2 linked regions of the Prosthecobacter dejongeii genome follow. The protein of the gene in region 1 interacts with the protein of each later gene in a pairwise test. Links are inferred from orthologs where the notes say so. Each region holds a gene or a part of one and is shown in the gene's direction. Other genes may lie near its edges.

Region 1 (7,826 bases):
CAGGATCAGGGCCAGCTCGCTGGGCATTTCCAGCACCAGGATGACCTGCAGGCCCATTTTTTGGGCATTCAGGGCGAGGTCAATGAACTCTTCATCCTTGTAACCATTGCAAACGATGTAGGCTTCAGGATCGTGCATGTAGGCCAGGGCTGCGATGAGCTCTGGCTTGCTGCCGGCTTCGAGTCCGTAGTGATACTTGCGACCGTAGCGTGTGATCTCTTCGATGACTTCCTGCTGCTGGTTCACCTTGATGGGATAAACACCGCGATACAGGCCCTGGTACTTGGCTTCCTTGATGGCGGAGTGAAAACCTTCATTGAGTTCGTCAATGCGCCAGCGCAGCAGATCGCCAAAGCGGATCAGCACCGGGAGCTGGGTGCCGCGTTCGCGCAGGCCCTTGACGATTTCAGACAAAGAAACCGGCTTCGGTTTCTTGCCATCCTTTAAGTTAACGACGACTTCGCCTTTGGGAGAGACATCGAAGTAACCATGACCCCATTCACGAATGCCGTAAAGGTCGGCGCTGTCGTTGATGGTCCAAGGGGCGGTTTTAGGGGGGCGGCGTTCCATGTAAGTCTGAGCGCGCGATTATGGGGGCAATCTGACGGATGAAAAGTGAAACTCTTGGGGGAATGGGAATCCTTTCTGCCTTCTGGAGGTGCAGGCGCTGCCTGAATCAACGTCTGTAGAAATGAAAACGGGTGAGAAATGCGGCCTCTAAGACTGCGATTTCCCACCCGTTGGAGCTGTGATTAACTACTCCGCCTGGCGCATGTAGGCGACGATGTCGGCCACGTCCTGGGCGGTGAGGCCGAGCTGGGTGCCGCTGAGCATGAGGGAGCGGTCCATTTTCTTTTTGCTGGCGATGCGGCTTTTCGGTACAAACTGCGTCTGGCCTCCCATGCTGCGGACGATGAGCACATCGCCTTCGGTCAGGACCATACCGTGGATTTTGATGCCGTCCTTGGTGACAATCTCCACACCGTCAAAGCCGTGGGCGATGTCTTTGCTGGGCTCCAGAATGGCCTGGGCGATGATGTCGGTCGGCTGGCTAAGACCCCATCCCTGCAAGCTGGGGCCGAATTCGACGCCCTGGTGGTTGATCTGGTGGCACATCACGCAGCGGACGACGAGGGAGGAGCCGTTTTTGGCATTGCCCTTAAGTTTCGTCACATCTTCAAGTTTCACGAGGCTAGGGGTAGCTGGGGGAATCTCGATGGTGACGAGCTTGGCGGCTTCAGGATCGAAGATGCCCTGGGCTTTGAGTTCGCCTGCGATGTTGTAGTCTTTCCAGTCGTTGGTGCTGCGGTTGATCAGCCACCACATGGCATCACCATGGATGGGAGATTCTTTGTCCTTCGCCACGGCCAGCATGGCCTGGGCGGCACTGGCATCCTGGGTGAAGGCGAGGGTGTCGAGAGCGAGCTTGCGCTGCTGGGGGCTGAGCTTGGCAGAAACGGCACGGGCCTTCACGGATTCAACGGCGGCAGCGGGGTGCAGACGCCAGGTTGCCTGGGCGAAGGCATCCGTCCATTCTTCGGCTGGGGTGCCATTGCTGGCTTTTTTCAGGGCGGCCCACACTTCGGCTTCCTTGCCCGTGCAGCCGATACCCCAGGCTTCCAGGTAGGAGCGGTCTTTGCCGCTGTAACGCTTGGCCAGTTCCACCAGGATATTGCCACTCTGAGCAAACGGCACATCGCGCATGGCGACGGAGACTTCGCGACGGACGGCGGCAGAGCCATCGGCTGCCATGCTGTTGAAAAGATCCATCAGATCTCCACCAGCGGCACGGAGTGCGCGGAGGGCAACGAGGCGCTTGTTTTCGTCATCGGACTCCAACCAGGGGCGGATGCGCAGGCTAGCGTTTTCACCCATTTGGGCCAGCAGCCAAATGGCACGGGCTGCGAGATAGGGGTTCTTATCTTCAGCCAAGGCTGCGACGGCGGCTACGGCCTTGTCTCCCTGTTCCTTGAGCTTCACAAAACCGGTGTGGCGGACGTTGTTAGCCGGGGATTTCAGCGCAGCGATCTGTCCTTCGATACTGTCGAAGTTGATCTTCGCGGTCTGGGGTTTGCTGCCTTTCGGCGCGATGCGGTAGATGGTGCCGCTGCAGGTTTCGTCCGTGTCCTGGTGACCGCCGGTGCGTTTGTCGAACCAGTCGCTCACGTAGATAGCACCGTCTGCGCCGACACAGACATCGCTGGGGCGGAAGAGGGTGTGGCTTTCGTCAGACATGTTGTCCTTGCCGCCGACGAAATCACTGCCTTTGAAGACGCCCGTAGTGTTCGTGGTGCAGAAGTCAAAACGCTCCAGTTTGAAGCCTGCGCCATCGGGTTTCGGCAGGTAACCAAAGACCACATTGCGGCCGGTTTCGCAGCTCAGCAGCAGGCCCTTCCATTTGTCGCCCAGGGCACCGTTTTCATAAAAACACATGCCGGTAGGGGCACCGCCGCCATAGACATCGCCCGCAGGGATGCTGCCGGGATCATCTTGACGCCATTCGGCCACGGGAATGGTCTGGCCGGGGCGTTTGTCGGCACGCCACTGGCGCTTGCCATCGGGGGAGAAGAAACCAAAACTGCCGCCTTCGATGAGGTGACTGACGCGGCAGGCCGGTGGATCGTCATTATCATTCAGGAACATATCCCCGAAGGAGTTGCGCACGCCTTCGTAGCTGTTGCGGTAGTTGTAACCCAGGATACGGGCATTGTGGCCGCTGGGATCAATGCTGGCGGTGAAGCCCCCGGCATACACGTGACCGTCGTCGCTCTTTTGGCCGACATACGAGTTGTTTAGATAACCGCTGCCGATGCGGAAGGTATTGCCGCTTTTGTCGCTGAACTGGGCGCCACAGTTACCGTTGCTAAAGTACCAACGGCCATCGGGCCCGGCATAGACGGAGTGCAGGCTGTGATCATGCTGGGCCTGCTCAAAGCCACTCAGAAGAACTTCCCGTTTGTCCACCGTGGGATCAAATTTCAGGTCCCGGTTCACGTCGGTATAGACGATCATGTTCGGGGTATTGGAGACGACGATGACGTTGTCAAACACGGCCACGCCCAGGGGGCACTCCAGCTCTTTCTCACGCACAAAGACGTGGGACTCATCGGCCTTGCCATCGCCATTGGTGTCTTGCAGCACGCGGATGGCATCCCCCTCACGGCTGCGGCCACTGTGGCGGCGGTAATTCACACCTTCAGCTACCCAGATGCGGCCTGCGTGGTCCACGTCCATATTGGCCGGGTTAAAAAGCATCGGCGAGGTGGCCCACACGGAGATCTCCAGGCCCTCGGGCACTTTGAACATGCTGGTATCCAGGTGTTGAGGAGTCACCTTGGCAGGATCAAAGGCGGGCGTATCGGCACTCGGCGTGAAGGCCGGTTTAGCCGCGACGAATTCCTTTTCTTTCTTGGCAGGCTTGTCGGGCTTGGCTGCTAAGACGCTCGCCGTCAGTCCGGCGAGGAGGGCAAGGGCAGTGGATGGTCGGAGCATGGGGGCGTAGGGAACGGGAAAAAGAATCTGCATCTTACGCAGAGTGATACCTTCGTGACCAGTCAGGAGTTTTTCACAAATCGAAGAAAGTTATACACAGCTGCTGTGATTGCATTGCCCACACCTTTCTCCATGGTTGCGGGGACATGGCAGAATCCGTTTCCAACCTTGTCCAGGCCGCCGCAGCTCCAGGAGAAATCCCTGATAAAGCTGCCGCCAAACCGCAGGCCAATCCCTTTGGTCGCAAGCGCAATGAGATCCCGACGGCTGAGGAACTGCTGGCGAACATCAACCGTGCGCTGCCTTTCAGTGATGAGGCTGAAAAGGGGGTTATCTCCAGCCTGTTGCAGGACCCGAACGAGCGGCTGAGCGAAAGCCGTGTTACCTTACCTGCCGCTGCTTTTTATCACGAAGCGAACCGCACGGTTTATGAAATGCTCTTGTCCTTCTATGACAAGAACCTGCCGGTGGATCCGGTGATGGTGACGAACGCCCTGCGCGACCAGGGGCTGCTGGACCGCGTGGGTGGCCCGGCGATGATCACGGAGTTGTTTAGCTTTGTGCCAGTGCCTTCGCACTACAGCTACTACAAAAAGATCGTACAGGACAAGCACGTGCTGCGTCAGATGATCCATGCCTGCTCCCTCAATATTGAGGCGTCTTATGAGCATGGGAAAAATGACCTGGAGGCAGACATCAACACCCTCATTGACCACAGTGAGCAGCGGGTGCTGGCCGTGCGTGAAGCCACCAATGGCAAGAGCGACGGCGTAAAGTCTCTGTCCGCTCATGTGGCGGAGGCGATCGACTCCATTCAATACATGCTAGAGCACCCAGGACAGTTGCGCGGGCTTTCCACTGGCTACAGCAAGCTGGACCAGATGAGCAGCGGCCTGCAAGGGGGAGAAATGTTCGTTATCGCAGCCCGTCCTTCCATGGGTAAGACCTCCCTGGCCATGAACCTGGTGGAACATGTGGCGGTGGACTGTGACAAGGCCTGCGCAGTTTTCAGTCTGGAAATGAGTGCGACCATGCTGGTGCGTCGTCTCCTGGTCTCCCGTGCACAGCTTTCCATGCAGGATCTCTCGCGGGGTCTTATGTCTCGCGCACAAATGGATGCACTGACCAAGGCGACTCGTGAACTGCAGAAGGCCAACATCTTAATTGATGACACGCCCGGTCTGGATGTGCTGGAAATGCGCGCGAAGGCACGCCGCATGAAGAAGCAGCACAACATCCAGATGATCATGATTGACTATCTACAGCTCATGACTTCGAGCAGCCGACGAGCTCAGGATAACCGCCAGATCGAAATTGCCGAAATCTCCGCCGGGATCAAAGGCATCGCCAAAGAGCTGAATGTTCCCATCATCGTCTTGGCCCAGCTCAACCGTGCGGTAGAGTCCCGTAAAGGGCAGCGCCCAGTGCTTTCAGACCTTCGTGAGTCCGGCTCCATCGAGCAGGATGCCGACATGGTGGGCCTGCTCAGTCGTGAAGACTATGCCGGGGGCAAGATGGAAGTGGGCACCGAGGAAGAGGAGGAGCGTAAAAAAGGCCAGGCCGTGCTGATTCTGGCCAAAAACCGTAACGGTCCTACGGATGATGTTCCTCTGCGATTCATTGACTACGCTATGCGCTTCGTGGAGCGTTTCCCTGAAGAGAATGAGGCAGAGTCTCCGTAGAGAGAGGCTCGATTGGGTAGATCCAACGAGGCATAAAAAAACGGCCCTTCAGGACTGAAGGGCCGTGATGATTAACACAGAAGCGGTTAGGCCAGTTTGATGGCTTCGGTCTTCTCCATGGCAGCCGTTAGGCCAGCCCAGCCTTCGGTGCGCTGAAGCTGGAACATGTGAAGATAAAGGGCCACCTGCTGCGGTGGGTAAACGGCCAGGAGAGCATGGATGCCTTCGGTGGCTTTTTCCTCGGAGATTTCTTCCGGCAGTTCATCCACTTGGCCTTTGCCATCGTGCTGGATGCCAACGGCATCCAGGAAGGTGATGAGCATGGCGCCCTGGGACTTCAGCAGCCAGATTTGCAGGATCTGCTCGGCGACTGGGTCGTTGGTCTTCATGTAGAGCTGGCTCAGCAGCCACTCGGCCTGCTGGGCGCGGGATTTTTCCAGGATGAACTGAGGGCGCAGCTTGCGGGCCTGAGTCAGGGACTGGATGACGGCACGGTAGGCCGGGCGCTCGTCGGATTGCAGATAGGTGAGGATCTGCTGGCGGAGTTCGGGTCCGATGGCCTGGAGGATTTGTTGGGCTTTCATGCGCCTGGGTTCAGATAAGGGGTTGGAATTGGGCGTGGTTGCTACCACGCTGGCCGGGGGGAGGCAACAGGCAATGTCACGCCCTAGGTCACGCAATTTTTTTTGCTCTCAGCTTCCGGGTTACAAAAAAGGGTGCGTAAAGGAGGCTGTAAAAAACCGCACACAATAGTACGAGGCTGCCGATGTACCACGGCCAGGGGCCGAGCACATCCATCAGGCTCGCCTGTTCTGGCTTGTGGCATAGAAAAGCAAAATTACTGTTTAAGGTCGCATTGATCACGCCCACGATGAGCGCATAAAACAAGGTGAGGCCAACCATGCGGGGCACTGCCCAAGCACGAGGGGAGCAGCGCAGGGATGTGACCATGTGCAATGCTGTGACTACCACGCCGCCGTGTAAGAAAAAGAAAACGATGAATCGAGGTTCGGGAAAATCCACTTTGAGATTGGGCGTGATGAGGCCCTGCAAGGTGCCTGCAAGGCCAAAGAAATACACGATTTCGGCGGCTAATCGGTTGTGAGTGAGAAGGGCAATGCCACCAGCAATGCCGGCGACATCACAGAAATGCAAAGGTAGTCCGGTATCCCAAAGCAGAGTCCCGGCCTGCCAGTGGAAATAGGCAGTCCCAGGCCAATTCAGTAGCAGGAGGATGCCCAGGAGACGTTCAGCCAATGTGGCGCTAGGTGGGTGAAATCGCCGCAGGCAGGTCAATACAATGAGGGCCACTAGGCAAAGACCGAGAACGGTGAGATGGCTGGGGCCAAAAGCATGAAAAGCAGGGGGAGGCATGCGCAGGAAAGGGGAATACAGAGCAGGGTGTAAACCACAGTTGGGAATTCGTCGAGGTCATCATCTCCTCGGTATGAGTCCTCTCTCTGAGAACGGTGCCCTTTGATCGGAGTGGAAGAAGAGTCGAAAATTACAATCGCCATTCTTTCCCCATCTCCAATAACATCACCCACTTAACAGGAGAAGGCTGACCACCTTCAGATTTCATCTTCATCTCCCTATGGCCTTACGTCCCAAAGCTGCTGGCAATGCCTTCCTGATGTTTCTGGGGCTGCCTTTCATTTTGGCGGGCCTGGCAGTGGGGGTTTTTTATGGGGGTATGTTGTGGGACTGGTACCAGGCCCGGGCGTGGGTGGAGGTGCCTTGTATTCTAGAAAGCAGTACTTTGCGTGATCACATGGAGCGGCGCAGCTCGGGCTCCACCCGTGACACGCTGATGAACGAAGCGGTGGCCAGCTACCGCTACACATATTTGAATCGCCAGTATCAAGGGGATCGAGTCTCCTTCAGCCTGGGGGCTGATAACTTTGGCGATTTCCAAGAGCGTGTCTCCAATGTGCTCATGGAAGCGCGCAATTCAGGCGGTGCTTTTCGTTGCTTTGTGAGTGTGGTGCGGCCTGAGGAGTCTGTGCTGTTTCGTGAAGCTCGGTGGACGCTGTTGCTTTTTACCAGCGTGTTTCCGCTGCTGTTCCCTCTGGTGGGGGCAAACTTTTTTTGGACGGGACTGAAAGCGAGGAGAGAGCGTGCCCGCCTGCATGGACTGCAGAGCCGATATCCTGGCCAACCCTGGCGGTGGAAACCGGAGTGGGCGGAGGACTGGATCCAGCCCCAAAATCGTTCGTTGCCCTGGGTGTGGACTGCGGTCACGGGATGGATGTTTTTAGTCTGGGGGCCAATGCTGTATGCACTGATGGTGGACAGTGATGTGACGTGGGCAAATCCAGTGAGCCTGATCGGTTGTCTTCCGGCAATCCCCCTGGGCGTGTGTGGCGTGCTGACACTGCGCACCTGGTGGCAGCATGAGAGGCCAGTGCCTCAGGTGCATGTGGAGCCTCTGCCGATTCTGACGGGCGGCCCACTTTTTGCCGAAGTGGCTTTGCCTTTGAAGGAGAGGAACCTACCCTTACAAAGCGTGCTGGAGGCGCAGCTTTCCTGTTATAAAGAATCGAAGGTGTGGGACCACCGGAGAAACACAAGCATACAGCGGGAGCTTCGCTGGAAGGATACACAAAGCGTGCAGATGCTCTCCGCTATCCATGAGGAACGGGGCTCTCGCGT
Region 2 (5,795 bases), on another replicon or contig:
GCTTCACCCACACTCTGTTTTTTTTCCACCACAGGAGGCGGCATTTCTTCGACAGTGCGTTTGGGCTTTTGCGACATGGTCGGCGGCGTGTATTTCTTTGCCGGCGTTTGGGTGGATTTTGACTTTAATGAAGTGCGCGGAGGTGGGGCGCTGCCCATGCGGCCATTTGACTGAGGGGCTGGCTGAGTGGTCTGACGTGGGGGAGCGGGAGGTGTCTGATACTGCGGCACACCCGGCTGAGGTGCAGGGGGCTGTTGGTAACGAGGCTGCTCCTGGTACCGTGGCGGTGGTGTGGCATAGCCTGGCTGGGGTTGGCTATACTGACTCTGATAAGATGGGGGGGCGCTATCCAGGCTGCGTCCCCGCTGAGCATAGCCCTGTGGGGGATAGGCCTGCTGTGGGTAACTCTGCGGCGCCTGCGTGGCGTACCCTTCCGGCGGTGAATCGCCATAAAACACACGGCGGAACATATCGCCAAATTTGCGACCAAAAGTGGGCAGGAACTGCATCGGGCTCACATACTCGGTCTGGTAACCTGGCTGTGCATATCCCTGGGCCTGAGGGTAAGCGGGTGCCTGCGAATAGCCTTGCTGAGGATAACCCTGCTGCGGATAGGCAGGCGCCTGAGCAGGATACTGCGGGGCTGAATACTGCGGCTGAGCCCCATACCCAGGAGGGGGGGGATAGCTGTAGCCTGAGGGCTGCTGAGCATGAGCCGACGCCGCCATAAAGGACAGTGCGAGCACTCGCCAAAGCGAGCCTTTTCCATGCTCAGGGAGGAGGCGTGTATTCATATCGGTTAAGGTTTCTTAAATTTTATCTGGATCAAGGCGTTTCTTTGAACCCGAGCAACGGCCAAATGAGCCGCCCTCGGGCAAAATAAATGCCTTCATGCCATCTGACGGGAGCGTCGTCTGAATTGTTCAGATCAAGCTGTTCCTTTTCTCCGCCAGCGTGCCAACCAAGAGCGACCCATGAAGGTCAATAGAATCCAGATTTTACGCAGAGGGTGGAGACGACAGCGTTTTTCAAAAACGGGGTATCGCTCGCGATGCAACTTCTCTAAGATTTCAAAATACACCTGCCCCATCATGCGCGCAGGCAAAAGCGCATCGCGATCCACCGTGGGAAGCAGCTTAGCAGCCGCATCATACATCTCACGTGCGCGCTTGTATTCGAAGTCCATGAGCTGAATGAAGCGGGAATCATGACGCTCATGGAGAATGTCTATCTCCGTCAGACCAAAACGTTTGAGGTCCTCAAGGGGCAAATAGATGCGGCCCGTCTCACGAGCATCCTGGCCGACATCGCGAATGATGTTGGTCAGTTGGAGGGCATAGCCCAATTGCACCGCATACTCACGGGATTGTGGATGTGTGCTGCCAAAGATTTCAGCACTCACCAGCCCGACCACTGAGGCCACTTTGTAGCAGTAAGCCAAGAGCTCCTCATACGTCTCATAGCGCACATGGAGGATGTCACTGGCGACTCCATCCACGATCTCCGCCAGCCAAGCTCGAGGGAATCCATATTTGCGAGGCAGCGGCACCACTTCATCCAGCACAGGATGTCCAGGGGCCTGGCCTTCACTCACACAGCGCCGCCAGTGGGCCAGCTCCTTTTCCTTTTCTTCTTCGCTCAGGACGGTGCTATCCGCGATGTCATCCACCACGCGGCAGAACGCATAAAAGGAGATCATGTCCCGCCTGCGTTCCTCAGGCAAGCAGCCCAGGGCCATAGCCAGATTCGACTTCGCCCGTTTGGCGATTTCAGATGAGGAAAGGTTGGGATCAGTCATGACACATCAATTCGCCTGCCCATGTGAGGAGGCAGCTTTTAAACCATGACGGAGAAGAGTGAGCACAAAGGCTAGAAATAGCCAACTGCGCACAGTCGCAAGCACCAAAGCAGACAAGATGCGAATCATTCCCTGACCAAGAGCCCCTTCAGGAAACCAAGAAGCCACCCCACGAAGAGCAAAATGCGCCCACATTAATAGCGCCGTGGCACTGACCGCATAACCCAACAGTGGCCACAAAGTCTTCATGAAGACATGGGCCGTCACCTCCAGCATCACATGCAGCGGTGCCCGCAGTCTAGCCACCACGACAGGCACGGCAGCAAATAAAAGCGAAGATTCCACCATGACCCAGAGGGACCAATCCGTGCTTCCTGAACCCAGGCTCCGCCAGGCAAGGAGCCATAAAAGATCCAGCGCCACCAAAACGACCACCCCTTTCCAGCGAGCCAGTGTGTGCTCGAGTGCTAGCCATAGGTCTTTTTCATCCTCGGGCTCAGTGGGCTCCTCCCAGCCAATAACCAGACGCATCATGTAAATCTGCAAGCCTGCCATCATGCAAGCCTCTGCCAGCCAGCGAAAAGTCACCCGCAGAGTCTCCAACCATTCAGGCATCAAACGCAGTCCACTGCTGATCTCTAGCGCCAACCAGCCCCAGGCCGAAAGAGCTGCGATGATAAGAGCCCAAAATACCGCAGGGCGCTTGCGCCGTGAATCGTAGCGGTAAGGGAACTTCTTCACTCGCCACATCAGCAACGTCAGCAAAAACGGTACCGCCAGAGCCATCGGCCAGGGAGGGAAGAAACCATGCATGAAAGCTGCCATCTCCTGCGCAGCCACAGGTAGCTGGATGAGCAGGTAGGCCCAAGCAGTGTGACCGTTTGCTCCGGCATCTCTCAGCGAAATACCCCATGGCCCGATTTCACCTGAAAGAAGCAGCAAGGCCGCCATCATGGGCACGATCCAACGCAGGGATTGCAACATGTCCCAGGCTTCTGAAAATTCCTCACGCAGCGGATGCCACTTTAGATGAAGCATCAGCCCTGCCCCCAGTACCATCAGGACCAAAAAGGTCTGAAGCCAAAGGGTGTGAGTGGGATCCGTCATGGGCGAGGGCTGTATCCCTGCTGCAAAGAAAGGCCTCTGCCAAGGAGCGGTTTCATGAAGCGTGCCAAGAGTGGGTTGCACACAACTACTCACAGTGTTTTCACAGCTTATTCACGGGTTATACAGAGATGCTTAAGGAGTGGCCTTGATATTTTTTGATGAAGCCGCCCCCAGAACCCAAAAACTTTAAAAATTAGCTCAAGATTTGCTTGTGAATCGTGTCACTTTCGACATACACAGGTGCAGATTTTAAAAACAAAACGCGGCGCTGCATTCCCTCCCGAATCAGCGCCGCGTTTGTCCCTTCCCGAACCTTCCCGACCCGCAGCTACATCCCTTATGGAGACCGATCATGAAGACAGCCCCAATCCCCTCTCCATCTCAACTGAAGGCCCTGAAGGACAAGACCTCTTCCATCTCCAGCCGACCGCTTGGGATCAAATCTGTGGCATCTTGCTGAAGAAACTGGGCCACGATAACTTTCAGCGCTGTTTTTCAGGAACCACGGCGCGCATTGCCGATGGTCATCGTTTCATCGTCAATGTGCCGAACCCGATCCATCAACTTTGGATCGAAAGTAACTTCGCGGGCATCTTGGCCGATGCAGCGGCTGAAGTGCTAGGCACCGCTGCGCGTATCGAATACAGCATTGCCAACGAATTGCAGCCCATCTTCCCCGCCACAGCCAAGCAGGAGTTAAAGGCAGCACGCGTTATCAACACTCGTGCTGATTCAGACCGTCCGCTAGCCAGCCCTCATGTCACTGCTGAGGCCAATGGCACGCGCTCCTTTGCCGAAGCGGGGCTGAACCTGAAGTTTAATTTCGATAACTTTGTTGTTGGGTCCAACTGTAGCTACTCCGCCGCAGTCGCACGTGCCGTGGCAGAAAAGCCAGGCCGCATTTACAATCCCCTCTTCTTCTACGGTGCGACTGGTCTGGGCAAGACCCACCTCATGCAAGCCATCGGCCAGGAAGTGCTGATGCGCAAAAAAAAGGCCATCGTCCGCTATGTGACCTCCGAGCAATTCACCAACGAGTTCGTCGAGGCCATCAAAAAGCAGAGCTTCACGCAGTTCCGCCAGAAGTACCGCAAGGTGGATGTGCTGCTGATTGACGATGTCCACTTTTTTGAAGGCAAAGACAGCACCCAGGAGGAGTTCTTCCACACGTTCAATGAGCTCTTCAACAACGCCAAGCAGATCGTCCTCGCCAGCGACCGTCCACCGAGCGACATCAAGAACCTAGAAAGCCGCCTTGTCTCCCGTTTCGAATGGGGTCTCACCACCCAGATCCAGACGCCGGACTTCGAAACCCGCGTGGCCATCCTGCGCCGCAAGATGAGCGATTTCAATGTCCAGCTTGACCCCTGGATCCTCGAGTTCATCGCCCAGCGCGTACGCACCAACGTCCGCAAGCTGGAAGGTGCCCTCATGCGTGTGGCCGCCCACTTTTCCCTCGAAGGCGTGATGCAGAACGAAGCCGCACTAGCCGCCTTCCTGCACGACGTCATCGATGAGGAACCCACCAAGTCCATCACTGTGGACCGCGTGCAGCGCGCCGTGGCTAATCAGTATGACCTTCGCGTCAGTGACCTCACCGGCCCTCGCCGCCCCAAGAACATCGCCGAAGCCCGCCAAGTGGCCATGTACCTCACCCGTCACATGGTGAAACTGCCCCTCATCCAGATCGGCGAAGAGTTCGGCGGTCGCGACCACGGCACCGTCATCCATGCCTGTAAAGTCATCACCCAGCGCATGAGTGAAACCCATGACTTCCGTGCCATGGTGGACCGCCTCAGCTCCAAGCTGCTGGAGGCATGATCCGTATTTAAACAGATCCTAATCTGACCAGAATTTGGGCGAAGGGATGCGTATGAGTCTGCATGCCTCGCGTTTGTCTCCTCGCCCTTTTCATAACCGCCCTCGGTCATGCCGCTGATCCCTTGTGGGAATCCATCGCCCCCAGCTTCCAGCCTCCGGCTGAGTTCGCTGGTGTCTATGGCGACTATGCCAGCCCACTGAAATTCAAAGATGGCCGTGAGGTGAAAACAACTGCGGATTGGGTCCAGCGCCGCCAGGAGATTCTTACCACTTGGCACGGCCTCATGGGCGAATGGCCACCGCTCGTCGAAAAGCCTCAGCTCGACATCCTGGAGAGCCAACATCGCGACAACTTTACCCAGCACCGCATCCGCTTACAGATCGCTACGCAGCAGACCGGTGAAGGGTATCTTCTTATCCCCGATGGTAAAGGCCCCTTCCCCGCCGTCTTTGTGCCTTTTTATGATCCTGAGACCAGCATCGGCTATTCAGACAAGCCTCTGCGTGACTTTGCCTACCAACTCACCAAGCGCGGGTTTGTGACACTTTCTATCGGCTCTCCTGGGGGGGATGCCCGCAAGCCTGTGCTCACAGCCGGGGCGAAATGCCAACCGCTAAGTTACCTGGGCTATGTCTCCGCCAATGCCTGGACCGCTCTTTCACAAAGGCCCGAAGTGGATGCCAAACGCATCGGCATCATGGGCCACTCTTATGGCGGCAAGTGGGCCATGTTTGGTGCCTGCCTGTGGGACAGGTATGCCTGCGGCGTGTGGTCAGATCCCGGCATCGTTTTTGATGAAACCCGCCAGAGCATCAACTACCAGGAACCTTGGTATCTGGGACTAGATCCCACGCTGACGCGTAAGACCGGACTCATCCGCCCAGACAGCCCGCGCACCGGTGCCTACAAGGCACTCATCGAAAAAGGCCACGACCTCATTGAATTCCAGGCCCTCATGGCCCCGCGGCCCTTTCTTGTATCGGGCGGTGCGGAGGACCCGCCGAAACGCTGGGTGCCACTGAACCATCTCATTCAGTTGAATACTTTGTTAGGCTATAAAAAACGCAT

The links.
Region 2: the proteins of dnaB (region 1) and dnaA interact in binary tests that used the Escherichia coli proteins (3 or more experiments, as listed by UniProt). The link is inferred for Prosthecobacter dejongeii from one-to-one orthologs.

The regions. Positions count from the first base shown.
Region 1 is NZ_JACHIF010000009.1:15,534-23,359, reverse strand. Bases 2,990-5,906 are described here. They hold dnaB (replicative DNA helicase), read left to right. Parts: upstream 2,990-3,638; coding sequence 3,639-5,174; downstream 5,175-5,906. Other genes in these bases: HNQ64_RS18315 (YwaF family protein), read right to left, coding at 5,847-5,906; HNQ64_RS18320 (hypothetical protein), read right to left, coding at 5,261-5,758; HNQ64_RS18330 (PVC-type heme-binding CxxCH protein), read right to left, coding at 2,990-3,492. Also shown: speA (biosynthetic arginine decarboxylase), read right to left, coding at 1-570; more of HNQ64_RS18330, read right to left, coding at 757-2,989; more of HNQ64_RS18315, read right to left, coding at 5,907-6,548; HNQ64_RS18310 (DUF3592 domain-containing protein), read left to right, coding at 6,769-7,826. UniProt on the Escherichia coli protein: The main replicative DNA helicase, it participates in initiation and elongation during chromosome replication. Travels ahead of the DNA replisome, separating dsDNA into templates for DNA synthesis.
Region 2 is NZ_JACHIF010000002.1:574,315-580,109, reverse strand. The notes cover bases 2,672-5,485. They hold dnaA (chromosomal replication initiator protein DnaA), read left to right. Parts: upstream 2,672-3,244; coding sequence 3,245-4,726; downstream 4,727-5,485. Other genes in these bases: HNQ64_RS07560 (prolyl oligopeptidase family serine peptidase), read left to right, coding at 4,789-5,485; HNQ64_RS07570 (hypothetical protein), read right to left, coding at 2,672-2,905. Also shown: HNQ64_RS07580 (hypothetical protein), read right to left, coding at 1-794; HNQ64_RS07575 (phytoene/squalene synthase family protein), read right to left, coding at 929-1,798; more of HNQ64_RS07570, read right to left, coding at 1,805-2,671; more of HNQ64_RS07560, read left to right, coding at 5,486-5,795. UniProt on the Escherichia coli protein: Plays an essential in the initiation and regulation of chromosomal replication. Binds in an ATP-dependent fashion to the origin of replication (oriC) to initiate formation of the DNA replication initiation complex once per cell cycle.